DNA from 2 places in the Streptomyces sp. NPDC057099 genome. Region 1 is predicted to be linked to the other one. Evidence: predicted binding sites of a transcription regulator. Region 1 holds the regulator's gene; the other holds the start of a gene.

What was found. Region 1 encodes HrcA, which represses chaperone genes, less so after heat shock. Its sites were predicted from a motif close to TTNGCACTCNGNNNNNCNGAGTGCNAA; they were not measured.
Region 2: groES (co-chaperone GroES) is a predicted target of HrcA. The motif match lies at 6,321-6,347, and genes of this name have one in related genera.

The regions. Positions count from the first base shown of each region.
Region 1 covers NZ_JBHUTX010000004.1:252,870-267,046, forward strand. Annotated here, with positions in the region: gene ACFT4A_RS07905 (HAMP domain-containing protein) at 1-360, opposite strand, end outside; gene ACFT4A_RS07910 (SpoIIE family protein phosphatase) at 553-2,883, shown strand; gene hemW (radical SAM family heme chaperone HemW) at 2,924-4,156, shown strand; gene ACFT4A_RS07920 (DUF3097 domain-containing protein) at 4,261-5,058, opposite strand; gene ACFT4A_RS07925 (MBL fold metallo-hydrolase) at 5,090-5,821, opposite strand; gene hrcA (heat-inducible transcriptional repressor HrcA) at 5,993-7,009, shown strand; gene dnaJ (molecular chaperone DnaJ) at 7,009-8,145, shown strand; gene ACFT4A_RS07940 (nitronate monooxygenase) at 8,233-9,309, shown strand; gene ACFT4A_RS07945 (16S rRNA (uracil(1498)-N(3))-methyltransferase) at 9,306-10,055, shown strand; gene ACFT4A_RS07950 (hypothetical protein) at 10,130-10,684, shown strand; gene ACFT4A_RS07955 (S41 family peptidase) at 10,730-13,933, shown strand; gene ACFT4A_RS07960 (HIT domain-containing protein) at 14,032-14,177, shown strand, end outside.
Region 2 covers NZ_JBHUTX010000005.1:339,147-353,323, forward strand. Annotated here, with positions in the region: gene ACFT4A_RS10215 (endo-1,4-beta-xylanase) at 1-367, shown strand, start outside; gene ACFT4A_RS10220 (LCP family protein) at 462-1,505, shown strand; gene ACFT4A_RS10225 (YciI family protein) at 1,649-2,005, shown strand; gene ACFT4A_RS10230 (RNA polymerase sigma factor) at 2,053-3,330, shown strand; gene ACFT4A_RS10235 (SAM-dependent methyltransferase) at 3,342-4,505, opposite strand; gene ACFT4A_RS10240 (polysaccharide deacetylase family protein) at 4,682-5,560, shown strand; gene ACFT4A_RS10245 (polysaccharide deacetylase family protein) at 5,557-6,288, shown strand; gene groES (co-chaperone GroES) at 6,494-6,802, shown strand; gene groL (chaperonin GroEL) at 6,924-8,549, shown strand; gene ACFT4A_RS10260 (ester cyclase) at 8,622-9,329, opposite strand; gene ACFT4A_RS10265 (SDR family NAD(P)-dependent oxidoreductase) at 9,437-10,210, opposite strand; gene ACFT4A_RS10270 (MOSC domain-containing protein) at 10,305-10,973, opposite strand; gene ACFT4A_RS10275 (LysR family transcriptional regulator) at 11,055-11,951, shown strand; gene ACFT4A_RS10280 (WhiB family transcriptional regulator) at 11,999-12,328, opposite strand; gene ACFT4A_RS10285 (response regulator transcription factor) at 12,709-13,320, shown strand; gene ACFT4A_RS10290 (sigma-70 family RNA polymerase sigma factor) at 13,937-14,177, shown strand, end outside.

The DNA of each region.
Region 1 (14,177 bases):
GAGGCGACGCAGGTCGCCGCGTAACTGCCGGGTCCCGTCGTGCAGATCGACCCGCTGGGTCAGATCGCCTCCGGCCACCGCGTCCAGTACGCGCGTGGCGTTCGCCGCCGGGGCGACCAAGGCGTCGAGGAGCTGGTTCACGTCGTTGACGCGGGAGGTCCACAGGCCCTGGCCCGGGCTGGCCGAGAGGCGCTCGTCGAGCCGGCCGTGCCGCACCAGCTCCCGTCGGACGCGCTGGACCTCGGTGGTGAAGTGCACGCTGCGGTCCATGATCTGGTTGTAGACCGCGGTGAGTTCGGCCACCATCCCGTGGCCGGATTCCGGCACTTTGGTGAAGTCGCCGTCGCGTGCGGCGGTCATCGCGGCAAGGAGTGGACGCAGATCGGATGTACGAATCTGACCGTCTTCGTACCGGTCTTCGACCACAGGCGTAGCACTGTTCTCACTCATGGCGGCCCACTTCGGTAACTCGGCGCTTATGGGCGGGGTCAGTCTGTCACTCTGTCGGCATCGACTGTGGCGTATTCGTACGAACTGCCCGGGGAGCTGTCCATGGGGGCCATTCCGACGCAACGGGAGACCGCCTCCCGTGCCTCGCAGGCGCCTGCACACGCTTCGGAGACGCCCGCGTCCGGTGAGGACGCGCTCGTCTCCGAGGAGCCCGTACCGACCGCCGAGACACGCACGCCCGACGTGTGCGCCCCGGCCTGCGCGGCGCCCGCACCCATATCCCAGGCGCCCGCACGGGAGTGCGCGCGGGCGCACGCGACCCTGTCCGGCAGCTCGCTCGCGCCGGGCACCGCGCGCGCCCTGGTGCGCTCGGCGCTCGCCGAGTGGACCCGGCTCGGTCTGCCCGGCACCGAGCACCTCACCGACCGCCTCGCCGACGACGCCACGCTCGTCGTCAGCGAGCTCGTCACCAACGCCGTCGTGCACGCCGGCACGGACGTCGAGCTGGAGTGCCGGCTGGAGGGCGCCGAAGGCGGCGACCGCGGCGACGGCGGCGACGGCGTCGACACGGAGACGGTCGCGCTCGTCGTCGAGGTCTGCGACCACCACCCCTCACGCGCCCCGCGCGGCGGCGAACCGGAGACACCGCACGACATGCCCGAGTACGGGCGCGGCCTGCGGCTCGTCGGCGCGCTCTCCGAGGCCTGGGGCATCACGTACCGCACGGGCCGGAAGACCGTGTGGGCGCGGTTGCCCGCCGGGGGGTGCGCGGCGGGCGAGCAGATCGAGGCGTACGCCGAGGAGCAGGCGCTGGCGCGCGGGCTGCGGGTGGCGGAGATCCTGGCACCGGAGCCGCGCCAGGGCTGGGAGGCCGAAGGGCTGCCGGGTGCGTCGGACGCGGCGGACGCGGGGGAGTCGAGGGAGGCCGGACGGGGTCGGCGGGACGCGCAGGACTTCCGGGACGCGCAGCACTCTCGCGCTGTGCAGGACTCTCGCGGCTTACGGGACCGACAGGGCTCACCGGACCGACAAGACCCCCGTGGCCTACGGGACTCACGTGACTGGAACGACGTACGGGACTGGCGGGACCGTCACGAGGGCGGCTGTGACGGGCGCGACGGTGCCTGGCTGGGCCGCGGGGCCCTCTCCTTCCTCGCGGAGGCCTCCGACCTGCTCGCCGGGCAGCTCGACGAGGACCTGGTAGCCGCCCTCGCCGGGCAGCTGATCGTGCCGCGGCTGGCCGACTGGTGCGCGGTGTGGCTGGAGGACGAGGCCACCGGCGGCGGCTGGAGCGGCGGGGCCGGAGCGGGCGGGGCGCGCCTGGCCCGGGTCTGGCACGGCAGCGAGAACCGCATCGAGGAGCTGCGCCGGGCCCTGGAGAAGGACCCGCCGCACCCGTCCGACCCGCCCGGGTCCTGGCCCGTCGACTATCCCTGGCCGGGCGAGGCGCTCGGTGACGCGCCGGGCGAGCCGGGGTCGGCGCTCGCGTACCGGCTGGTCGCCGGGGGACGCCCGCTGGGCACCCTGGTCATCGGCCGGTCCGGGGCCGCCGGCTTCCCCGACGAGATCACCGGCCTCGTGGAGGATCTCAGCCGCCGCGTCGCCCTCGCCATCGGCGCCGCCCGCCAGTACGCCCGCCAGGCCACCATCAGTGCCGTACTCCAGCGCGGACTGCTGCCCGGCGCCGTCGCCGAGATCCCCGGGGTGCGCAGCGCGCTCGTCTACGAGCCGTACGACAAGGGCGGGCCCAGCGGCGACTTCTACGACCTGTTCCCGGCCGGAGACGGCCGCTGGTGCTTCGCCGTCGGCGACGTCCAGGGCAAGGGGCCCGAAGCGGCCGTCGTGATCGGACTGGCCCGGCCCTGGCTGCGGCTGCTGGCCCGGGAGGGCTACCGGGTCGCCGACGTCCTCGACCGCCTCAACCAGCTCCTCCTCGACGACGCCACGGAGGCCGCCGACGCGGCGGCCCGGGCGCTGGTGGCCGCGGGCGCCCGGCCGACCCCGCCCGGCGACGGCCCCCAGACCCGCTTCCTGTCCCTGCTCTACGGCGAACTGGTCCCCTTCGACGGTGGTGTCCGCTGCACCGTCGCCTCCGCCGGGCATCCGCTGCCCCTGCTGCTCGGGGCGGGCGGCGAGGTCCACGCGACAGCGCGGCCGCAGACCCTCCTGGGCGTCGTCGAGGACGCCACGTACACCAGCGACACCTTCGAGCTGCGGCCCGGCGACACGCTGCTGTGCGTCACCGACGGCGTGACCGAGCGCCGCTCCGGCTCCCGCCAGTTCGACGACGAGGACGGGCTCGCGGCAGCCCTGGCCGGGTGCGCGGGGCTGGACGCCGAGCTGATAGCCGAGCGGATCAAACGGCTGGTGCACGAGTTCGGGGCCCGGCCCCCGGCCGACGATCTCGCGCTGCTGGTGCTCCAGGCGGAGTGAGCAGACGGAGCGACCGCGCGGGTGCTGGACAATGGAAGGCATGCCTTCCGCACTTCCCGACGGCGAGCCCGTCCCCGACGACGGCGCGCTGCCCGTGTCCGCGCTCGCCGGGGCCGCCGACCGCCCGCTCGGGTTCTATCTGCACGTCCCGTACTGCGCGACCCGCTGCGGCTACTGCGACTTCAACACCTACACGGCGACCGAGCTGCGCGGCACGGGCGGTGTGCTGGCCTCCCGCGACAACTACGCCGAGACGCTGGTCGAGGAGGTCCGCCTGGCACGCAAGGTGCTGGGCGATGATCCGCGGCCCGTTCGTACGGTGTTCGTGGGCGGGGGGACGCCCACGCTGCTGGCCGCCGGTGATCTCGTACGGATGCTGGGCGCGATCCGTGACGAGTTCGGACTCGCGCCGGACGCCGAGGTCACGACGGAGGCGAATCCGGAGTCGGTGGATCCGGCGTATCTCGCCGCGCTGCGGGAGGGCGGCTTCAACCGGATCTCGTTCGGCATGCAGAGCGCGCGGCAGCATGTGCTGAAGGTGCTGGACCGTACGCATACGCCCGGGCGCCCCGAGGCGTGTGTGGCGGAGGCGCGGGCGGCGGGCTTCGAGCACGTCAACCTCGACCTGATCTACGGCACGCCGGGGGAGAGCGACGACGACTGGCGGGCCACGCTGAGCGCGGCGCTGGGGGCGGGGCCGGACCATGTCAGCGCCTACGCGCTGATCGTCGAGGAAGGCACGCAGCTGGCCCGTCGTATCCGCCGGGGCGAGGTCCCCATGACGGACGACGATGTGCACGCCGACCGCTATCTCATCGCCGAGGAGGCGCTGTCCTCGGCGGGGTTCGAGTGGTACGAGGTGTCCAACTGGGCGACCTCGGAGGCGGGGCGGTGTCTGCACAACGAGCTGTACTGGCGGGGGGCCGACTGGTGGGGGGCCGGGCCGGGGGCGCACAGCCATGTGGGGGGCGTGCGGTGGTGGAACGTCAAGCATCCGGGCGCTTATGCGGGGGCGCTGGCGGTGGGGCGGTCGCCTGGGGCCGGGCGTGAGGTGCTGGCGGAGGAGGACCGGCGGGTCGAGCGGATTCTGCTGGAGTTGCGGCTGCGGGAGGGGGTGCCGTTGGCGTTGCTGCGGGAGGAGGGGCTTGCCGCGTCGCGGCGGGCTTTGTCGGACGGGCTTCTGGATGCGGGGCCGTATGAGGACGGGCGCGCGGTGCTGACCTTGCGGGGGCGGTTGCTGGCGGACGGGGTTGTACGGGACCTCGTGGACTGAGGTGCTCGGGGTTCTTGCTGGGGCCGGGTGGGTCCGCAACCCGGCGTGGCGGGGTGCCGCTTCTTTGGGACGGGAGCCGCCCCTAGCGGCACGCATGCCCGCAGCTAAGCGGTTACGAAGTCGATCAGCTCCTCGACCCTGCCCAGCAGCTCCGGCTCCAGGTCCTTGTACGAGCGCACCCCCGACAGGATCCGCTGCCAGGCCGCGCCCGTGTTGGGGGGCCAGCCCAGGGCCCGGCACACGCCCGTCTTCCAGTCCTGGCCGCGTGGTACCCGGGGCCATGCCTCGATGCCCAGGGACGACGGTTTCACCGCCTCCCAGATGTCGATGTACGGGTGGCCCACCACCAGGGCGTGCTCGCTCGTGACCGACTCGGCGATGCGCCACTCCTTGCTGCCCGGGACCAGGTGGTCCACCAGGACGCCGAGGCGGGCGTCCGGGCCGGGGGCGAAGTCGGTGACGATCGCGGGCAGGTCGTCGACGCCCTCCAGGTACTCCACGACCACGCCCTCGATGCGCAGGTCGTCGCCCCACACCTTCTCGACCAGCTCGGCGTCGTGCCGGCCCTCGACGTAGATGCGGCCGGCGCGTGCCACACGCGCGCGTGCGCCGGGGACGGCCACCGAACCGGAGGCGGTGTGCGTGGGGCGGGCGGGGCCGGACGACGGGCGGACCAGCGTCACCACCCTGCCCTCCAGCAGGAAACCGCGCGGCTCCATCGGGAACACCCGGTGCTTGCCGAAGCGGTCCTCCAGCGTCACCGTGCCCGCCTCGCAGCGGATCACCGCGCCGCAGAAGCCGCTCCCCGCCTCCTCGACCACCAGGCCCGGATCCGCCGGAACCTCGGGTACCGGCTTCGGCTTCTTCCACGGCGGAGTCAGATCGGCGGAGTACTGGCGCATTCGAATGACGATAGGAGAAGGCGTACGGCGATCACCGCGACACGCCGAAACGCGCGGCCAGCGCGTCCCGCTGGGCCCGGACGAACGCCGCATCTACCACCGCTCCGTGACCGGGCACGTACAGTGCGTCGTCACCGCCCAGGTCGAGCAGCCGGTCCAGCGCGGCCGGCCAGTGCGACGGCACGGCGTCGGGGCCCGCCTGGGGTTCGCCGGACTCCTCGACCAGGTCGCCGCAGAACACCACCTCCGGATCACCCGGCACCAGCACCGCCAGGTCGTGCGCGGTGTGCCCCGGGCCCACGTTCGCCAGCAGCACCTGGCGGCCGCCGCCCAGGTCGAGCGTCCACTCGCCGGAGACCAGGTGGCCGGGCGGGACCAGCCGCTCCGCCGCCTCCTCGGCCGCGGACGCCGCCAGGCCCTGTCGCACCCCGTCCTCGCGCAGTTCCTCGCGGTCTCGCACCCGGGTCAGGAGCGCGTCCACGCCCACCGCGCCGAACACCTCGGTGTCCGGGAGCGCCGCGGCGCCGAAGACATGGTCGAAGTGCGGATGGGTCAGCGCGAGATGTGTCACACGGTGACCGGTGAGTGCCCGCGCCTGCGCGCCCAGTTTCGCGCCCTCGGCGAGGCTGGACCCCGCGTCGATCATGAGAACCGCCCCCTCGCCGGCGACCAGCCCGATCGTGCAGTCCCACACCGGCAGCCGGCACCGGCCCACACCGGCGGCCACGCGTTCCCATCCGAGCTCTTCCCAAGTCACCGTCATACGGCGACGCTAGCGGGTGCGCCCCGCCCGGGGTGCGGCGCGCACGACCAGCCTTGCCGGGGGTGTACCCCACCGCCGTACACTGGGCCGGGGGATGCTGGCACTCGCACGCATAGAGTGCCAGGCCGCGACAGGCAGGCAGCAGGCGGACGACTTCTGGAGGTGCGCGCGATGCTCAGTGAACGCAGGCTTCAGGTGCTGCGCGCCATCGTCCAGGACTATGTCGGCACCGAGGAGCCCGTCGGCTCCAAGGCCCTCACCGAGCGGCACAGCCTCGGCGTCTCCCCGGCCACCGTCCGCAACGACATGGCGGCCCTCGAGGACGAGGGATACATCGCCCAGCCGCACACCAGTGCCGGGCGCATCCCCACCGACAAGGGCTACCGGCTGTTCGTGGACAAGCTGGCCGGCGTCAAGCCGATGACCGCGCCCGAGCGGCGCGCGATCCAGAACTTCCTCGAGGGCGCCGTCGACCTCGACGACGTCGTGGCGCGTACGGTTCGGCTGCTGGCGCAGCTCACGCGCCAGGTGGCCGTCGTGCAGTACCCGTCGCTGACCCGGTCGACCGTGCGGCATGTGGAGTTGCTCTCCCTCGCGCCCGCGCGGCTGATGCTCGTGCTGATCACGGACACCGGGCGGGTCGAGCAGCGGGTGGTCGACTGCCCGGCGCCCTTCGGCGAGGCCTCGCTCGCGGATCTGCGCGCACGGCTCAACAGCCGTGTCGCCAACCGCCGTTTCGCGGATGTGCCGAGTTTGGTGGAGGATCTGGCGGAGGCGTTCGAGCACGAGGACCGGGGCACGGTTTCCATGGTGCTCTCCACGCTTCTGGAGACGCTCGTCGAGGAGAACGAGGAGCGGCTGATGATCGGCGGCACCGCCAATCTCACCCGCTTCGGGCATGACTTTCCCCTGGTGATCCGGCCGGTGCTGGAGGCGCTGGAGGAGCAGGTCGTGCTCCTCAAGCTGCTCGGCGAGGCGAAGGATCCGGGCGTGACCGTACGTATCGGTCATGAGAACGCCCACGAAGGACTCAACTCCACGTCCGTCGTGTCGGTCGGCTACGGTTCGGGCGGCGAGGCAGTCGCCAAGCTCGGCGTGGTCGGACCGACCCGCATGGACTACCCGGGAACGATGGGAGCGGTACGCGCAGTGGCACGGTACGTCGGACAGATCCTGGCGGAGTCGTAGTGGCCACGGACTACTACGCCGTACTCGGCGTGCGCCGCGACGCGTCGCAGGAAGAGATCAAGAAGGCCTTCCGGCGGCTCGCACGCGAGCTGCATCCGGACGTCAACCCCGATCCGAAGACCCAGGAGCGGTTCAAGGAGATCAACGCCGCCTACGAGGTGTTGTCGGACCCGCAGAAGAAGCAGGTCTACGACCTCGGCGGCGACCCGCTCTCGCAGGCCGCGGGCGGCGGCGCGGGCGGCTTCGGAGCCGGTGGCTTCGGGAACTTCTCCGACATCATGGACGCGTTCTTCGGCACGGCGTCGCAGCGCGGTCCGCGCTCGCGCACCCGCCGCGGCCAGGACGCGATGATCCGTATCGAGGTCGAGCTCGACGAGGCGGCCTTCGGTACGACCAAGGACATCCAGGTCGACACGGCCGTCGTCTGCAACACCTGCAGCGGCGAGGGTGCCGCGCCGGGTACGAGCGCGCAGACGTGTGACATGTGCCGCGGTCGCGGTGAGGTGTCGCAGGTCACCCGGTCGTTCCTCGGCCAGGTCATGACGTCCCGGCCCTGCCCGCAGTGCCAGGGCTTCGGGACCGTGGTGCCGACGCCGTGCCCGGAGTGCGCCGGCGACGGCCGCGTCCGCTCCCGGCGGACCCTGACCGTGAAGATCCCCGCCGGTGTCGACAACGGCACGCGCATCCAGCTCGCCGGCGAGGGCGAGGTCGGGCCCGGTGGCGGTCCCGCCGGTGATCTCTACGTCGAGATCCACGAACTTCCGCACTCCACCTTCCAGCGGCGCGGCGACGACCTGCACTGCACGGTGACGATCCCCATGACGGCCGCGTGTCTCGGCACGAAGGTGCCGCTGGAGACGCTGGACGGCATGGAGGAGGTCGACATCCGCCCGGGCACCCAGTCCGGCCAGTCGATCCCGCTGCACGGCCGGGGCATCACGCACCTGCGGGGCGGCGGACGCGGCGACCTCATCGTCCACGTCGAGGTCCAGACCCCGACGAAGCTCGACCCCGAGCAGGAGCGACTGCTGCGCGAGCTGGCCAAGCTGCGCGGCGAGGAGCGGCCCACGGGGCAGTTCCAGCCTGGGCAGCAGGGGTTGTTCTCGCGGTTGAAGGATGCGTTCAACGGGCGCTGATCGGTTTTCTGGGCGCCTTTTCCTCTGGTCTATGCCACACGGCAGGCCGGTTTCGGGGTTGTTCGGAGGACGTGACAACATGCGGTCATGTCCTCCGCGCTGACCGATCTCTTCCCGCACCCGATCGTGCAGGCCCCCATGGCGGGTGGCGTCTCCGTACCGCAGCTCGCCGCCGCCGTGTGCGAGGCGGGCGGGCTCGGATTCCTCGCCGCCGGGTACAAAACCGCCGACGGGGTGTACCAGGAGATCAAGCAGCTGCGGAGCCTCACGAGCAGGCCCTTCGGCGTGAACGTCTTCATGCCGCAGCCCGAGTACGCCGACCCCGCCGCCGTCGACGTCTACGCCCACCAGCTGGCCGGCGAGGCCACCTGGTACGAGGCCGAACTCGGCGACCCCGACAGCGGTCGCGACGACGGCTACGAGGCCAAGCTCGCGGTGCTGCGCGACAACCCCGTGCCCGTGGTGTCGTTCCACTTCGGCGTGCCGAGCCGCGAGGTCATCGACACCCTGCACCGCGTCGGCACCTTCGTCCTGGCCGCCGCGACCACCCCCGACGAGGCCCGGGCCGTGGAGCGGGCGGGTGCGGACGGCGTCATCGTGCAGGGCGTCGAGGCCGGCGGCCACCAGGGCACGCACCGGGACATACCGGAGACGGACGGTTCCGGCATCGGGCTGCTGTCGTTGGTCGCCCAGATCCGGGAATCCGTGAACATCCCGATCGTCGCCGCCGGCGGCATCATGCGCGGCGGCCAGATCGCCGGGGTGCTCGCGGCCGGCGCCAGCGCGGCCCAGCTCGGCACGGCGTTCCTCGCCACGCACGAGTCCGGCGCGAACGCCCTGCACAAGCAGGCGCTGACCAACCCCCTGTTCGTGCGTACGGAGTTGACCCGAGCCTTCTCCGGGCGTCCGGCGCGCGGGCTCGTCAACCGTTTCCTGCGCGAGCACGGCCCGTACGCGCCGCCCGCCTACCCCGAGATCCACCACCTGACCTCGCCGCTGCGCAAGGCCGCCGCAAAGGCGGGGGACGCGCAGGGCATGGCCCTCTGGGCCGGGCAGGGCCACCGGATGGCCCGGGAGCTGCCCGCCGGGCAGCTGGTGGAGGTGCTGGCCGGTGAACTCGCCACGGCACGCGCGGTGTTGTCGGGCGGGGGCGGCGTCCGATGACCGCGCCGGTGTTCGTGGTCGAGCACCTCGACGCGGGCGGTGGCGGTAGCGGTGGCCGGTACGTCCTCGACGGTCCGGAAGGGCGGCACGCCGTCTCCGTGAAGCGGCTGCGGCCCGGCGAGGACATCGTCCTCACGGACGGGGCCGGCCGCTGGGCGGACTGCGTCGTGCTCGACACCGAGGGCAAGGACCGGCTGATCGTCCGGCTGGACTCGGTGACCGAGGAGCCGGTGGAGCAGCCTCGGGTCACGGTCGTCCAGGCGCTGCCCAAGGGCGACCGCGGGGAGCTGGCCGTCGAGACGATGACCGAGGTCGGTGTCGACGCGATCGTGCCGTGGTCGGCGGCGCGTTGCATCACGCAGTGGAAGGGCGAGCGCGGGCTGAAGGCGCTGGGCAAGTGGCGGGCGACGGCCCGGGAAGCCGGGAAGCAGTCGCGCCGCGTGCGGTTTCCCGAGGTCGCGGAGGCGGCTTCGACCAAGCAGGTCGCTTCGCTGCTGGCCGGTGCCGACTTCGCCGCCGTGCTCCACGAGAGCGGGGACGAGCCGCTGGCGACCGCCGAACTGCCGTCCTCCGGTGAGATCGTGCTGGTCGTGGGGCCCGAAGGGGGCGTTTCGCCCGAGGAGTTGGCGCAGTTCGAGGAGGCCGGGGCGAAGGCGTACCGGCTGGGGCGCAGTGTGCTGCGCACATCGACCGCCGGGACGGCTGCCGCCGCCGTACTCCTGGCCCGCACCGGCCGGTGGTCCTGAGCCCGTAGTGCTGCGGGCCGTGGTGGCCGTATGCGCTCTACCGCCCCGCCCTCGTCGGTGGCAGGCTGCCTTCCATGGGGGCATCGAGGAGGACCGGACGGGGCTCGCGCGGCCGCCGGGTCGCGGCCGTGGCGGCGTTCGCGGTGGTCGGTGTGGGCGGCGCCGTCGCCTGTGAACCCGGGGCGGGGATCAGTTCCGCGGCCGTCGCCTATACGACCGACGAGACCGTCACCAAGGAACTCGACCGGCAGAAGGCGGGCGTGCGTTGGCTCACGTGTACCGCCTCGTACGGGGACTCCGGCAAGGGCGGGAACGCGTCGCCCTCGGCGCGGGAGAAGACCGTCGCGACCGTCGACTGCGAGGGGGAGACCAAGGACGGGAAGGACATCACCGTCACCGGCCGGGTCACCCACGCGGTGGACGGCGAATGCGTGCGCGGGAAGATCACCGCCAAGGTCGACGGCAAGGTGTGGTTCGAGGTCGACGGGCTCGGCAACTGCGACGCCACTCCGTCGCCGGTGGGGGGCGGTCCCACGAACGGGCAGCCCGGGCCCACCGTCACCGTGACCGTCACACAGACCATCTGGTGCGAGCGCTATCCGGACTGCAGGCCCGTCGAGGGCAAGTGATCCGAAGTCTGTCCGCGCGGCGTCGTCCCTGCATAGGGTGATCGGGTGACTCAGTCCGCATCGCCTGCTTACCTCCGGTTCCCCCACGTGCGCGGCGACCTGGTCGCCTTCACCGCCGAGGACGACGTGTGGCTCGCCCCTCTCGACGGCGGCCGGGCCTGGCGGGTCAGCGCCGACAACGTGCCGGTGACCCAGCCCCGCATCTCGCCCGACGGCACCACCGTCGCGTGGACCTCCTCCCGCGACGGCGCTCCCGAGGTGCACATCGCCCCGGCCGACGGCGGCCCCGCCAAGCGGCTGACGTACTGGGGCAGTTCGAGGACCCAGGTGCGCGGCTGGACCCCGGACGGCGACGTCCTGGCCACCAGCACCCAGGGGCAGGCCAGCCTGCGCCGCAGCTGGGCGCGTGCCGTCCCGCTCGACGGCGGTCCGGCCACCACCCTGCCGTACGGGCCCGTCGGTGACATCGCCTACGGGCCGAGTGTCGTCCTGCTGTCCGCGCCGATGGGGCGCGAGGCCGCCTGGTGGAAGCGGTACCGGGGCGGTGGCGCGGGCAAGTTGTGGATCGACCGGGAGGGGGACGGGGAGTTCGTACGGCTGCATCAGGAGCTCGACGGGAACATCGAGTACCCGCTGTGGGCCGGCGAGCGCATCGCGTTCCTGTCCGACCACGAGGGCACCGGCGCGCTGTACTCCTCCCTCGCCGACGGGTCCGACCTGCGGCGCCACACGCCGCTCGACGGCTTCTACGCCCGGCACGCCGCGACCGACGGCACCCGGGTCGTCTGGTCCAGCGCCGGTGAGCTGTGGGTGCTCGACGATCTGGACGGGGCCGAGCCGCGTCGGCTGGACGTGCGGCTGGGCGGGCAGCGCGTCGATCTCCAGCCGTTTCCGCTGAACGCCGCCCGGTCGTTCGGGGCGGCGTCCCCGGACCACACCGCGCGCGGCAGTGCCGTCTCCGTACGCGGCTCCGTCCACTGGGTCACCCACCGCGCAGGGCCCGCCCGCGCCCTCGCCGCGACGCCCGGTGTGCGGGCCCGGCAGCCGCGTGCCTTCCGCGCCGACGGCGAGGAGTGGGTGGTGTGGGTGACGGACGCCGAGGGCGACGACGCCCTGGAGTTCGCGCCCGCCACCGGGCTCGCCCCGGGAGCGACGCCGCGCCGGCTCGCCGCCGGGCAGCTCGGCCGGGTGCTGGACCTCGCCATGGCGCCCGACGGCAGCCGCGCGGCCGTGGCCTCCCACGACGGGCGGCTGCTGCTCGTCGAGCGGGAGACGGGCGAGGTGCGGGAGGTGGACCGGAGCGAGGACGGTGATGTGTCGGGCGTCGTCTTCTCGCCCGACTCCTCCTGGCTGGCCTGGTCCCACCCCGGCCCGCGGCCCCTGTCCCAACTGAAGCTCGCCAACACCACCGACCTGTCGGTCACCGAGGCGACCCCGCTGCGCTTCCAGGACTACGCGCCCGCGTTCACGGTGGACGGCAAGCACCTCGCGTTCCTGTCGACCCGCTCCTTCGACCCGGTCTACGACGAGCACGTCTTCGACCTGGCCTTCGTGGAGGGTGCCAGGCCGCACCTCATCACCCTCGCGGCGACCACGCCGTCCCCGTTCGGGCCGCAGCGGCACGGCCGGTCCTTCGAGACGCCCGACCGGGAGGAGACCCCCGACAGCGAGGGCACCCCCACCACCCGCATCGACCTCGAAGGCCTCAACGACCGCATCGTGCCCTTCCCGGTCGAGGCCGCCCGCTACTCCAATCTGCGGGCGGCGAAGGACGGCGTCCTGTGGCTGCGCCACCCCGTCGCCGGTGTGCTCGGCGCGTCCCGGGCCACCCCGGACGACCCGGAGCCCAAGTCCGAGCTGGAGCGGTACGACCTCGCCCAGCAGCGCGTCGAGCATCTCGCCATCGACGCCGATCACTTCGAGGTCAGCGGCGACGGCAAGCGCGTGCTGCTGTGGACCGACGGACGGCTGAAGGTCGTCCCCAGCGACCGGCGCGCCTCGAACGACGACGACAGCGACTCCAACATCACCGTCGACCTCGGCCGCGTACGCCAGTTCATCGACCCGGCCGCCGAGTGGCGGCAGATGTTCGACGAGAACGGCCGCATCATGCGGGACCACTTCTGGCGGCCCGACATGAGCGGCGTCGACTGGACCGGCGTCCTCGACCGCTACCGCCCGGTCGTGGACCGGCTCGCCACCCACGACGACCTGGTCGACCTGCTGTGGGAGGTGCAGGGCGAACTCGGCACCTCGCACGCCTACGTCACCCCGCGCGGCGGCTACGGCCGCGGCGCCCGCCAGGGCCTGCTCGGCGCGGACATCTCCCGCCACGAGGACGGCAGTTGGCGCGTCGACCGCATCCTGCCCTCGGAGACCTCCGACCCGGACGCCCGCAGCCCGCTGGCCGCACCCGGTGTCGCCGTACGCCCCGGGGACGCGATCCTCGCGATCGCCGGACAGCCGGTCGACCCGGTCGCGGGGCCCGGCCCGCTGCTGATCGGCACGGCCGGCAAGCCGGTCGAGCTGACCATCTCCCCGTCCGGCGGCGGCGACCCGCGGCACGCCGTCGTCGTCCCGGTCGCCGACGAGGAGCCGCTGCGCTACCACGCCTGGGTCGCCGACCGGCGTGCCTACGTCCACGAGAAGTCCGGCGGCCGCCTCGGCTACCTGCACGTCCCGGACATGCAGGCGCCCGGCTGGGCCCAGATCCACCGCGACCTGCGCGTCGAGGTCGCCCGCGAGGGCCTGGTCGTCGACATCCGCGAGAACCGCGGCGGCCACACCTCCCAGCTCGTGATCGAGAAGCTCGCCCGGCGCATCGTCGGATGGGCCGTGCCCCGTGGCATGCGCCCCTTCAGCTACCCCGAGGACGCCCCCCGGGGCCCCGTCGTGGCCGTCGCCAACGAGTTCTCCGGCTCCGACGGCGACATCGTCAACGCCGCGATCAAGGCCCTGGGCCTCGGCCCGGTGGTCGGCGCCCGCACCTGGGGCGGCGTCATCGGCATCGACAGCCGCTACCGCCTCGTCGACGGCACCCTGGTCACCCAACCCAAGTACGCCTTCTGGCTGGAGGGCTACGAGTGGGGCGTGGAGAACCACGGCGTGGACCCGGATGTGGAGGTCGTACAGCGCCCCCAGGACTACGCGGCGGGCAGGGACGCCCAACTGGACGAGGCAATCCGCCTGGCACTGGAGAGCCTGGAGGCCAGTCCCGCTAAGACGCCCCCGAGTTTGCCGACCTCTTAAGGGGCGCGGGGAACTGCGCGACCAGCCACAACGCACCCGCACACGACGACGATACGATGCCCGAGTAGGACCACATTCGGCCAACCCCCGGAGGGACCATGGCAGGGGAGCCCCAGGAAGACTGCCTGTTCTGCAAGATCGTCGCCGGCACCATCCCGGCGACCATCGTCCGCCAGACAGACACCACCATCGCGTTCCGCGACATCAACCCCCAGGCCCCCACCCACGTCCTGATCATCCCCAA
Region 2 (14,177 bases), on a different contig from region 1:
GAACTACAGCCCGAAACCGGCGTACCACGCCCTCGCGGAAGCCCTCGGCGGTACGACGACCCCGCCCCCGACGGGCGCCTGCACGGCGACCTACAGCGTCACCAGCCAGTGGAACACGGGCTACACGGGCCAGGTGCGGATCGCCTGCTCGGGGGCCGCGCTGTCGTCGTGGAAGGCGAACTGGACGTTCGGCGCCGGGCAGCGGATCACCCAGGCCTGGAACGCGAGCTGCACCCAGTCGGGGGCGGCGGTCAGTTGTGTGAACGCCTCGTACAACGGTTCGGTGCCGGACGGTGGTTCGGTGACGTTCGGGTTCAACGGCTCGTGGAGCGGGAGCAATCCGGTGCCGGTGGTGACACTGGGGTGAGAACGGGCCCGTCCGGCCCATGAAGTCTGAGAATTTCCGAAGAAAAGGCGCGGCGAGTGCCCTGCCCGTAATAATTCGGACTTATGTTCCTGCCGTGACGGGACACGAGGCGAACGGCGACGAGAGCAGAGGCACGGGCCGGCGGTCGATCGCGCTGCGCACCGCCGGCCTCACCCTGACGGCCCTGCTGATGCTGGCCGCCACGGCGGCGGGCTGGGCCTACTGGCATCTCGACAGCAACATCAAGAGCGTCGACATCGACAACGCGCTGGGCGACAACCGCCCGCCGAGGCCGGTGAGCGTGCCGTCGCCCTCGGCGTCCGCCCTGCCCAGCGGTGCGCTCAACATCCTGGTCCTGGGCTCGGACTCGCGCAGCGGCGAGCAGAACCAGAGGATCGGGGGCGGCGACAGCATGGGCGCCCGCTCCGACACGGCGATGGTCGTCCACCTCGACGCCGGGCGGACCAGCGCGACGGTGGTGAGCATCCCGCGCGACACCCTGGTCACCCGCCCGTCCTGCCCCCGCTCCTCCGGCGGTTCGACGGCGGTGGCCTACCACTCCATGTTCAACAGCGCGTACGCGGTGGGCGGTCCGGTCTGTGCCGTGAAGACCGTCGAGTCGCTCACCGGCGTCCGCATGGACCACTACATCGAGGTCGACTTCTCCGGCTTCGAGAAGCTGGTGGACGCGCTCGGCGGTGTCACCGTCACCACCGAGGAGGACATCGCCGACGACCACAGCCATCTGCGTCTGAAGGCCGGCACCCACCATCTGGACGGCGACCGGGCCCTCGCCCTCGCCCGCACCCGGCACGGCATCGGCGACGGCAGCGACCTCGGCCGCATCGGCCTCCAGCACACGCTGGTGAAGGCACTGCTGGAACAGATCGCCGCACAGAACCTGCTCACCGACCCGGCGAAGCTGTACCGGGTCGCGGACGCGGTGACCGCGGGCCTCACCACCGACACCGGCCTGGACTCCCTGACCGACCTGACCCGGCTCGGCCAGAGCCTCAAGGGCCTGTCGGCGAGCGAGGTGCGGACGGTGACGATGCCGGTGGTGCGGGCGCCGTCGGACCCCAACCGGGTGGTGGCCGAGGAGCCCGAGGCGGAGAAGCTGTGGGAGTCGCTGCGCTGACCTGCGTAAACGCGACCCGGGAAGGGATCCGGAAAAGAATCTCGAAGAAAACGCGGCGACCGTGTCGATTCCGGGGTCTCCCGATCGACGCAGGGGTGAGAGCGGGAAAAAAGTCCCTGCTCCGGAGACCCCGAGGAGTCACCATGCCGCGCTTTCTCACCCTGATCCGCATCGACGAGAAGAACGCCCCCGCCGAGGGCCCGAGCCCGGAGCTCATGGAGCGGATGGGCGCGCTCCTGGAGGAGATCACCAAGGCCGGGGTCATGCTCGACACGGCCGGGCTCACCCCGACCTCGGACGGCAGCCGGGTGACCTGGGAGGGCGGGCAGCTGTCCGTCACCGACGGGCCGTTCACGGAGTCCAAGGAGGTCATCGGCGGCTACTCGATCAGCCAGTGCAAGGACAAGGCCGAGGCGATCGAGTGGACCAAGCGGTTCCTGTCCACGCACGAGGACTACTGGACGATCACCGCCGAGGTCCGGCAGATCGCCGAGGACTGACCGGCGCTGCTTGGCCGGGTGCCGCCGAGGGTGTCTGATGGTGGGCTGTGACAGCGCAGCCCACCCCGGACCCGAGCGGCACCGGCACGGCCATCGAAACGGTCTTCCGCATCGAGTCGCCCCGCATCATCGCCGGCGTCACCCGGATCGTCCGGGACGTCGGCATCGCCGAGGAACTCGCGCAGGACGCCCTGGTCGCCGCGCTGGAGCAGTGGCCCCGGGACGGCGTGCCCGACAACCCGGGCGCCTGGCTCATGACCACCGCCCGCAACCGCGCCGTCGACCTGGTCCGCCGCCGGGAGAACTACGCCCGCAAGCTGGCGGAGATCGGCCGCGACCTGTCGACCGTGTCTCCTCCCGAGGAGCCCACGGTCCTCCATGACCCTGACGACATCGACGACGACCTGCTCCGCCTGGTCTTCACCGCCTGCCACCCGGTCCTGTCCACCGAGGCCCGCACCGCCCTCACCCTGCGCCTCCTCGGCGGCCTCACCACGGCCGAGATCGCCCGCGCCTTCCTGGTCCCGGAACCGACCGTCGCGCAACGCATCGTCCGCGCGAAACGCACCCTGGCGACGCGGAACATCGCCTTCGAGGTGCCCTACGGCCCCGACCGCGAGGCCCGTCTCGGCTCCGTCCTCGACGTCATCTACCTCATCTTCAACGAGGGCTACGCCGCCACGGCCGGCGACGACTGGCTCCGCCCGTCCCTGTGCGAGGACGCCCTGCGCCTCGCCCGGGTGCTCTCGTCCCTCATGCCGAAGGAACCCGAGGTCCACGGCCTGACCGCGCTCCTGGAGTTCCAGGCGTCCCGCACCGCGGCCCGGACCGGCCCCTCCGGCGAACCCGTCCTCCTCAAGGACCAGAACCGCGCCCGCTGGAACCGCATGCTCATCGCCCGCGGCGTCGCCGCGCTGGGCAGAGCCGAGGCCGCCTCCTCCGGCGCCCCGGGCCCGTACCTTCTGCAAGGCGCCATCGCCGCCTGCCACGCGCACGCCTACACCTACGAGGAGACCGACTGGCCGCGCATCGCCGTCCTGTACGGCCTCCTGGCCGCCCGCTCGCCCTCCCCGGTCGTGGAGCTGAACCGCGCGGTGGCCGTCTCCATGGCCGAGGGCCCGTCCCAGGCCCTGCCCCTCGTCGACGCCCTGACCGGTGACCCCGCCCTGCGCGACTACCACCTGCTCCCCAGCGTCCGGGCCGACCTCCTCGCCCGGCTGGGCCGTACGGCGGAGGCCCGGGCCGAGTTCGAACGGGCGGCGTCGCTGACGCGGAACGAACGGGAACGGGAGCTGCTGCTGCGCCGGGCGGCGGAACAGTCCTGACGGTGTCCCGGCTACGCGGGGTGCCCGATGAGCATCGCCGGGGCCCCCGCCACCCGGGTCAGGAACACCGTGGCCGCGTGCGGGCCCTGCGGCTTGACCTTCTTGCGGAGTTCCTCCGGCTCGACGGCCGAGCCCCGCTTCTTGACGGTGAGGGTGCCGACCTGACGCTCCCTCAGCAGGGCCTTCAGCTTCTTGACGTTGAAGGGGAGATGGTCGGTGATCTCGTAGGCGGTCGCGTACGGGGTCGGGTGCAGGGCGTCGGCCGTGACGTACGCGATGGTCGCGTCGAGCAGGCCGCCGTCGACCCGGTCGGCCACCTCGGAGACCAGATGGGCCCGGATGACGGCGCCGTCGGGCTCGTACAGGTAGCGGCCGGGCGGACGGACCTCCGGGTCGGGCAGGCCGCGCGAGAGCAGGGTGCGGGGGCCCGGCAGCAGGGTGGCCCGTACCGCCCCCGGCTCGGTGCCGAACCACAGCACCGCCTCCTTCACGTCCCCGCCGTCGGAGATCCACTCGGCCTCGGCGTCCTCGGGCACCGCCTCGTGCGGGACACCGGGGGCGATCTTCAACGCGGCGGCCCGGGGGGCCCGGCGGGCGGCCGACACCGCCCAGGACAGGGGCGGTGAGTAGGCCTCGGGGTCGAAGATCCGGCCCCGGCCGCCGCGCCGGGCCGGGTCGACGAAGACGGCGTCGTAGCCGGCCGTGTCCACCTCGGTGACATCGGCCTCCCGCACCTCGATCAGGCCGGCCAGACCCAGCGCGTCGGCGTTCGCCCGCGCCGCCGCGGCCGTCATCGGATCCCGGTCCACGGCCAGCACCCGGATCCCGGCGCGGGCCAGCGCGATCGCGTCCCCGCCGATGCCGGAGCACAGGTCGGCGACGGAGGTGATCCCCAGGTCCGTCATCCGCCGGGCGCGATACGCCGCCACACTCGACCGGGTGGACTGCTCCACCCCGTTCGGCGTGAAGAACATCCGCCCCGCGTCCTCGGCCCCGAACTTCGCGGCCGCCCGCTGCCGCAGCCGCGCCTGGCCCAGCGCCGCCGACACCAGCTCGGCGGGATGCTCCCGGCGCAGCCGCGTCGCCACGGCCAGCTCCTTCGCCGGGTCGGTGTCCCGCACCTCGTCGAGGAGGGCGCGGCCTTCGGGGGTGAGGAGGAGGGCGAGGTCGTTCACCGGACCATTGTCGGCCACGGAGCGGCGGGGGCGGCGGGCCGGGGCGGATGTGGGCCAGTCGGAGGACGGCGGTGCCGTCGGTCGCGGTGTCGGGGCGGGTTCACAGGGGTGGGCTGCGAAGATCCGGCATCATGCGAGCAGTCGTACAAAATGACAAACGGCGGGCAACGGGCGGCGTGCGCATCGGCCTCGTCGTGCTCGCCCTCGCTGCCATCGCCTCGGGCTGCGCGCAGGCGGACGCCGGCCGGGTCGCCCCGGCCGGCGGTCAGCAGCCCCTCGAGGCGCCCCCGGCCCGCGCGCTCGACTCATACGCCACCAAGCTGCGCGCCGCGCACGCCGCCCGCATCGCCGCGGCGCACCGCTGGGGGCTGAGGAGAGTTCCGCTGGCGGCCCCGCCGGCCCCCGAGAAGAAGCCCGGGATCAAGACCCGCAAGGGCTTCGAGGTGGCCGGCCACCGGGAGCTGGAGCTGCCGCCCGTCTTCACCACGATCCCCACCCGGGACAAGGTCGTCTTCCTCACCATCGACGACGGCGCCGAGAAGGACCCGGCGTTCCTGCGGATGATGAGCGACCTGGACGTCCCGTACACCGCCTTCCTCAGCGGCTACCTGGTGAAGGACGACGACCGCTACTTCCGGCAGATGCAGGCCAGGGGCACGGTCCTGAACAACCACACCCTCTGGCACCGCTACATGCCGGGTCTGTCCTACCGCGCGCAGCGGCGCGAGATCTGCGGCATGCAGCGCTTCATCGAGAGGCGCTACGGCACCCGCCCCACCCTCTTCCGCCCGCCCTTCGGCAGCTACGACCGGGCGACCCTGCGCGCCGCCAAGGCCTGCGGCATCGAGTACGCGCCCCTGTGGAACGCGGAGGTCTTCGTCGACCACTGGGAGTACCGCGAGGCGGACCGGAGGCTGCGCCCGGGCGACATCGTCCTCAGCCACTTCCGGGGCCGCGAGCAGTGGAAGGGCGCGATGCCCGACATGATCCGCCGCTTCCTGAACAAGGTCACGACCGAGGGATACGCGGTGGGGCGGCTGGAGGACTACCTGTGAGGCGGCTGCCGAGGGCCACGGCGCTGTGCGCGGGCGTGCTCCTGCTGGCCGGATGCGCCGGGGCGGCGGGGGAGCGGGCGGGAGCGGACGGCCGGGGCCAGGACCCGACGCACGCGGCCGGCCGGCTCGCGCGTCCGGTACGCCTGCCGCCCGTCGTGGACCGGGTCCGCACCCGCGACCCGGTCGTCTTCCTCACCTACGACGACGGAGCCGAACGCGACCCCGGCTTCGCCGCCCTCGTCCGCGAACGGCGGCTCCCGGTCACCCTGTTCCTCACGGACGGTGTCGCGGGCCCCGGATACGGCCGGCTGGCCCGGCTGCGCGCGGTCGGCGCGTCCCTCCAGAACCACACCCTCGACCACCCGGCCCTGCGCGGCCTGCCCTACGCGGGCCAGCGCGCCGAGATCTGCGGCCAACAGCACAAACTCCGCTCCCGCTTCGGCATCCGCCCCCACCTCTTCCGCCCGCCGTACGGCACCTACGACACGACGACCCTGCGCGCCGCCGCCGACTGCGGCAGCACGGCGGTCGTCCTCTGGCGGGCGTCCCTGTCCGCCGACGGCGAACTGACGTACACCCACGGCGAGCCGCGCCTTGGCCCCGGCGACATCGTCTCCGTGCCGTCGGCCCCGACGGAGCCCCTGTCACCGACGGCACGGACCGTGCGGCTGCTGAGGGAGATCGAGGGGAGCGGGCTGCGGGTGGGGCGGCTGGAGGACTACCTCTGACACGAACTCCCCGGCCGACGCGCCGCCGGCAATTAGCAGTCCGCTTGACCGAGTGCTAATCGCGGTCATAGTCTCGGCTCTGGCACTCCCCACTGGAGAGTGCCAACACAGCGACGGGCAGGTCCGGCACCCGCGACGACGGATCCACCTGGTCGCCACCTCAGACAGTTAACCCCGTGAGATCTCCGAAGGGGGAGGTCGGATCGTGACGACCACCAGCTCCAAGGTTGCCATCAAGCCGCTCGAGGACCGCATCGTGGTCCAGCCGCTCGACGCCGAGCAGACCACCGCCTCTGGCCTGGTCATCCCGGACACCGCCAAGGAGAAGCCCCAGGAGGGCGTCGTCCTGGCCGTGGGCCCGGGCCGCTTCGAGGACGGTAACCGTCTTCCGCTCGACGTCTCCGTCGGCGATGTCGTGCTCTACAGCAAGTACGGCGGCACCGAGGTGAAGTACAACGGCGAGGAGTACCTCGTCCTCTCGGCTCGCGACGTGCTCGCGATCGTCGAGAAGTAATTCACCCCGCAATACCAGCATTGCAGTGAACTGCGCCCCTGGCCCCCGCGACCTTATGAAGCCGGGCGTCGGGGGCGCGGTTCGTTTCACCCACGTTTTCCGAGAGGGCTGAACCGCTCCCATGGCGAAGATCCTGAAGTTCGACGAGGACGCCCGTCGCGCCCTCGAGCGCGGCGTCAACAAGCTTGCCGACACGGTCAAGGTGACGATCGGCCCCAAGGGCCGCAACGTCGTCATCGACAAGAAGTTCGGTGCCCCCACCATCACCAACGACGGCGTGACCATCGCCCGTGAGGTAGAGGTCGAGGACCCATACGAGAACCTCGGTGCCCAGCTGGTCAAGGAGGTGGCGACCAAGACCAACGACATCGCGGGTGACGGTACGACCACCGCGACCGTGCTCGCCCAGGCGCTCGTGCGCGAGGGCCTGAAGAACGTCGCCGCCGGTGCCTCCCCGGCCGCCCTGAAGAAGGGCATCGACGCCGCGGTCAAGGCCGTGTCCGAGGAGCTCCTCGCGACCGCCCGCCCGATCGACGAGAAGTCCGACATCGCCGCCGTCGCCGGTCTGTCCGCCCAGGACCAGCAGGTCGGCGAGCTCATCGCCGAGGCGATGGACAAGGTCGGCAAGGACGGTGTCATCACCGTCGAGGAGTCCAACACCTTCGGTCTGGAGCTGGACTTCACCGAGGGCATGGCCTTCGACAAGGGCTACCTGTCGCCGTACTTCGTGACGGACCAGGAGCGCATGGAAGCCGTCCTGGACGACCCGTACATCCTCATCACGCAGGGCAAGATCTCCGCCATCGCGGACCTGCTGCCGCTGCTGGAGAAGGTCATCCAGGCCAACGCCTCCAAGCCGCTGCTGATCATCGCCGAGGACGTCGACGGCGAGGCGCTGTCCACCCTCGTCGTGAACAAGATCCGCGGCACCTTCAACGCCGTCGCCGTGAAGGCCCCCGGCTTCGGCGACCGCCGCAAGGCGATGCTGCAGGACCTCGCGGTCCTCACCGGCGCCACGGTCGTCTCCGAGGAGGTCGGCCTCAAGCTCGACCAGGTCGGCCTGGACGTCCTCGGCTCCGCCCGCCGCATCACCGTCACCAAGGACGACACCACGGTCGTCGACGGCGCCGGCAACAAGGACGACGTGCAGGGCCGCGTCGCCCAGATCAAGGCCGAGATCGAGTCCACGGACTCCGACTGGGACCGCGAGAAGCTCCAGGAGCGCCTCGCGAAGCTGGCCGGCGGCGTGTGCGTCATCCGCGTCGGTGCCGCCACCGAGGTCGAGCTCAAGGAGCGCAAGCACCGTCTGGAGGACGCCATCTCCGCGACCCGCGCCGCGGTCGAGGAGGGCATCGTCTCCGGTGGCGGCTCCGCGCTCGTCCACGCCGTGAAGGTCCTCGAGGGCAACCTCGGCAAGACCGGCGACGAGGCCACCGGTGTCGCCGTCGTCCGCAAGGCCGCCGTCGAGCCGCTGCGCTGGATCGCCGAGAACGCCGGCCTGGAGGGCTACGTCATCACCTCCAAGGTCGCCGAGCTCGACAAGGGCCAGGGCTTCAACGCCGCGACCGGCGAGTACGGCGACCTGGTCAAGGCCGGCGTCATCGACCCGGTCAAGGTCACCCGCTCCGCCCTGGAGAACGCCGCCTCCATCGCCTCCCTCCTCCTCACGACCGAGACCCTGGTCGTCGAGAAGAAGGAAGAGGAGGAGCCGGCCGCCGCGGGCCACGGCCACGGCCACTCCCACTGAGGCACCGACCTCGTAGCAGAAGCCCCCGTTCCGCCCAGGCGGACGGGGGCTTCTCCCGTTCGTACGGCGGAGTCACAGCTCCAGCGGATCGAGCGCCCCGAGCTGCTGCATCAGCCCCAGCCGGTCGTACTCCCACCAGCCCTCGGCGATCTTCCCGTCCGGTGTGCACCGGTACACGGTCGTCCCGGTCATGGTGACGTCCTTCCCGGTCGGCGGAATCCCGAGGAATTCACCCTTGTGGTGCCCCTGCCAGGCCCACCGGGTGCACACCCGGTCGCCCTGGGCGATCTGGTCCTCGATCGTGAACGAGAAGTCGAACCCGCCCCGCCACACCTCCACCTCGCGCCGCAGCGCGTCCAGCCCGATGACGTCCTGCGGATTGGCGGGATCGTGGTCGTGGTAATCCTCGATGAACACGTCGTTGAACGGGGGCGCCGCACCCTGTCCGGGCGCCTGCTCGAAGAACCTGCGCGCGGTGGCCGCGTACAGCTGCTCGTCCCGCACCACGTCGAGGTCCGTGAACGTCGGCGTCTCGTCGCAGAGCGCCACCATCTCCCGGAAGATCCGCCCGGTCTCCGGAAGCCCGGAGTTCCGCATCGCCTCCTCGTACGACGGGAACTCCACGATCTCGACGACGTGCGACGCGTCGGCCCGGTCCTTCGCGACCACACTGTGCGACGCCGTCCGCTTCCCTCTGGTCTGCTCGACCCACTGATCCATCAGCCGGTTCATCTCGTCGAGCCGACTGGTCCTGCACTCGATGAGCTGTACGAACGTCATGGCCCTCGCCTCCGGGATCGCTGGAGTCGGCTGGACAGCTCCATTCTCCCAAGCGGGCCGCCCCGGTGCCTCCCGGCGCTGCGGCGTCCCTCTCGCCACCGAGCCCGCTACTGCGGCCCGTACTTCCGACCCGTCTTCGACGAAACCGCCCCGAGCATCCCCCGCGGCACCAGCTTCGCCGCCCCCATCAGCGCCTTGTACCGCGGGTCCGGGATCGACAGCGTCTTGCCCCGGGCCAGATCGTGCAGCGCCGCCGCCACCAGCTTGTCCGCGTCGAGCCACATCCAGCTCGGGATGTTGTCCGTGCCCATGCCGGCCCGGTCGTGGAACTCCGTGCGCACGAAGCCGGGGCAGAGCGCCATCAGCCGTACGCCGCTGCCGGCCAGGTCGCGCGCCGCGCCCTGCGTGAACTGCACGACCCAGGCCTTGGACGCGCCGTAGGTGCCCCGCGGGACGAACGCGGCGACCGACGCGACATTGACGACACCGCCCCGGCCGCGCGCCCGCATGCCCTCGGTCGCCGCCGACGTCAGCCGCAGCACCGCCTCGCAGTGCACCTTGAGCATCCGCAGCTCATCGGCCATGGAGACATCGAGATAGCGGCCCTTGTTGCCGAAGCCGGCGTTGTTGACCAGGAGGTCGACGGGGTTCTTGCGGTCGCCCAGCCGGCCGGCCACGGCCTCGATGCCCTTGTCCTCGGCCAGGTCGGCCGTCAGCACCTCCGCCTCGATGCCGTGCCCGTCGTGCAGCTCGGTCGCCTGTTCCCTGAGCCGCTTGGTGTCGCGGGCCACCAGCACCAGGTTGTGCCCGTCCGCCGCCAGTCGCCGCGCGAACGCGGCCCCGATGCCTGCCGTCGATCCCGTAATCAGAGCCGTTGTCATGGCAGAAGGTTAGTGACCCGGACTGGGTGCGTCCGCTTCCGGACGGGGCCTTCGGCGGTGAAGGGTCGGTGGAGACAGTCGCGGTGAGGCGCCGTCAGGCCCCGTTCTTCTCCACGTACTCCCGCGCCCAGCGCAGCACCTCCGGGTGCAGCGCCTCACCCGCCGCCAGCAGCCGCGGCAGCAGCGTCCGTTCGGTGGTCACCGCCCTGAACTGCAGGGCCACGGTCACGTCGTGGTCCGGCCGGTGCACGATCTCGACGGCGTCGCCCGCGCGAATCGCGCCGGGCTCGATCACCCGCAGATACGCCCCCGGCGCGCCCCGCCGGGTGAACCGCTTCACCCAGCCCTTCTCCTCCAGATGGCCCTGGAACGTGCGGCACGGGATCCGCCCGGAGGTGATCTCCAGGACCACCTCGGGCCCGATGCGCCAGCGCTCGCCGATCCGCGCGCCGGACACGTCCAGCCCCTGGGTCGTGAGGTTCTCGCCGAACGCCCCGTCGGCCAGCGTCCGGCCCAGCTCGCGCTCCCACTCGTCCAGGTCCTCGCGCGCCATCGCGTACACCGCCTGGTCGTCACCGCCGTGGTGCTCCAGCTTGCACACCGCGTCCCCGGCCAGCCCGCTCCCGCCGATGCCCTTGGGCCCGGGCGCCGACACCCGCACGGCCCCGTCCACCGGCCGCTTGTCGATCCCGGTCACGCCCTCCGGGTTGTCCGTGTACGGCACAGCCTCGGCACGGCCCAGATTCACAGACAGAAGCTTCATGCCTTGCACGGTAAGGGACCGGTCCTCAAAGCGTCGACGCATTATTCGCATCGAGATCAAAGAGGCGCTTATCCTCGAAGGGTGATCGAAGCCCGCCATCTCCGCGTACTGCGCGCCGTCGCCGCCACCGGTTCCTTCTCCGCCGCGGGGCGTGAGCTGGGCTGCACACAGCCCGCCGTCAGCCAGCAGATGAAGGCCTTGGAATCCTCCGTCGGCACCCCTCTGCTCATCCGCACCGGGCGTGAGATGCGCCTGACCCAGGCCGGTGAGGCGCTGGTGCGGCACGCCGCCGGGATCCTCGCCGGGCTCACGGCCGCGGAGGAGGAGATCGCCGCCATCGCCGGGCTGCGCGCGGGACGGGTCCGGCTCGTCTCCTTCCCCAGCGGCAGCTCCACGCTGGTGCCGACGGCCCTCGCCGCGCTGCGCGCCGCACACCCCGGCACCCGTGTCTCCCTGGAGGAGGCCGAACCGCCCGCATCGGTCGGGCTGCTGCGCGAGGGCGACTGCGACGTGGCGCTCGCCTTCCGCTACGAGGGCGCGGCGGGTGCGGAGGAGTGGGACGACCTCGTCGTACGGCCGCTGCTGTCGGACCGGCTCGTCGCCCTCGTGCCGGAGCGGCACCGGCTCGCGGGCGCGCGGTCCGTCGCCATCGGGGAACTCGCGCAGGAGCCGTGGATCGCGGGCTGCCCGCGCTGTCGCGGTCAGTTGGTCGAGGTGTGCGCGGCGGCCGGCTTCACGCCTCGCATCGACTTCGCCACCGACGACTATCCGGCGGTGGTCGGCCTGGTCGGCGCCGGACTGGGCGTGGCCGTGCTGCCGCAGCTGGCCGTCGAGTCGGTACGGCCCCGGGGTGTACGCACCGTGACGCTGGAACCGGCGGTGCGGCGGGAGATCGTCGCGCTCACCCTGCCCGACCTCGCACAGGTCCCGGCGGTGTCGGCGACGCTCGACCAGCTGGCGCGGGCGGCCGTCCGCTAGCGAGCACCAGGGGCACGCGTGCGCGTGCCGTTCGCAGAAACGTTATTTCAATGGTGTGAGGCGGTGTGCCCGCCAGGTGCCGACGCCGACACCAGCCGGTTGCGCGCCCGCCCCATGAGCTCTTCGCGCTCGTCCTCGGTCAGCCCGCCCCACACGCCGTACGGCTCACGCACCGCCAGCGCGTGAGCGGCGCACTCGGCGCGTACCGGGCACCTCATGCAGACCTCTTTGGCCGAGTTCTCGCGAGCACTCCGAGCCGCACCGCGCTCGCCCTCCGGATGGAAGAAGAGCGAGCTGTCCACCCCGCGACAGGCAGCCAGCAGCTGCCAGTCCCACAGGTCCGCGTTCGGTCCGGGAAGGCGGGAGAAATCTGCCATTACGTGACCCCTTGTAGCCGTTTTGGGCGGATCCGGTGTCTACGACCGTACAACTACGATCTAAGGAGATGAAAATATGACTCATTGCGAATCTAGCTCCAGACACTGGCAAAGCGGAAGAAATGGGTCTGAATGGGGCATAGGTTGTGATGAAAGTTCGCGGGTCTGCTGTGCATGTCTGCACCGTGTCCGCCCCCTCACGTAGAGTGCCGAAGAGGACAGCCGACCCCGTAACTCTTTCGAGTGACCGTCGTTGAGAGTGCGAGGCGGTTGAAGGAACAAGCGCTCGGACGGGCGTCCGAGACGGTCGACCGCACAGGTGACGATTCCGTACCAGCCTGGAGGCTCAAGGTGACGTGCATCAGCTGCGGAGGGCGGTCATGACTTCCGTCCTCGTCTGCGACGACTCCCCGCTTGCCCGAGAGGCGCTCCGTCGTGCGGTCGCGACCGTGCCCGGCGTAGAGCGCGTGACGACGGCGGCCAACGGCGAGGAAGTCCTCCGCCGCTGGGGGGCCGACCGCTCGGACCTGATTCTGATGGACGTGCGCATGCCCGGTCTGGGCGGCGTCGAGACGGTCCGGCGGCTGCTGTCCGCCGACCCCGGTGCGCGCATCATCATGCTCACCGTCGCCGAGGACCTGGACGGCGTGGCCCTCGCGGTCGCCGCCGGTGCCCGCGGCTATCTGCACAAGGACGCCTCCCGCGCCGAGCTGCGCGCGACGGTGACGCAGGCCCTGGCCGACCCGACCTGGCGGCTCGCCCCACGCCGGCTGCGCTCGGCCGAGATGGGCGCCGCGCCCACGCTCACGGCGCGTGAGATCCAGGTCCTCGAAGGCATGAGCCACGGCCGCTCGAACGCGGAGATCGGCCGCGAGCTGTTCCTCTCCGAGGACACCGTCAAGACCCACGCCCGGCGCCTGTTCAAGAAGCTCGGCGCCTCGGACCGGGCCCACGCCGTGGCGCTCGGCTTCCGGTGGGGCCTGGTGCGCTAGGGCCTGTCGTTTGGATCAGGGCGCAGGGAACTGACGGCGTCTTGTCGGCGCCGGTGAGCGGGGTCTGGTGCGTGCAGCTGCAAGGCGGAGGACGGCGGCGATGCGGAGCATCGGCAACCGACGACAACGCGGCAGATGCGCGTGCCAGGGCCCGCGTCTGCGGCGTGATCCAAATGACAGGCCCTCAACCTGTCCTTCGGATCGGGTCGGCTTCGGCGCGAGGCACCCGGCGCGGGCCGGGCGGCGGGGGCATGCGGATGCCCCCGCGCGAGCCGTACGCACGCGTGCGACAGCTCGGCGGGGTGCCTGCGGGGCCGCTCGGCTCCCGGACGATCCGAACGGCAGGTCCTGAGGGCGGCCGCGCGTGTGGCGGTGGTCGCAATGGGGGCGCGAAGAGGCAGGTGGGCGGGGTCGGCCCGGGTGTCCGCCGGGTGCCCGCTGCTTGTTTCGCCGCGGATGCCGCATCCTTGAGGGTGTGGAGTTCCTCGGGGACGAGTCGGTCGAGCGGAAGGGGAGGGCGCAGGGGATGAGTGCCGGCGCACCTGCTCATAACGCTTCGGTGCACAACAACGGGCGCGGTGCCGCGGACCCGGTGGCCGCAGGGCACCATGGACCGATGCGCGATGACGAGGCGGTCAATGCCCAAGGGGCGATCGGCGCGCTCGTCCACCGCGCCGTCGACGGGGACGAGCAGGCCACGCACGATCTGCTCGCCCATGTCCACCCCCTGGCGCTGCGCTACTGCCGCACCCGGCTGTCCCGTCTCCCCGGCGATGCCAGGCACTTCGTGGAGGACCTCGCCCAGGAGGTGTGCGTGGCGGTGCTCCTCGCGCTGCCCCGCTACCGGGACACCGGGC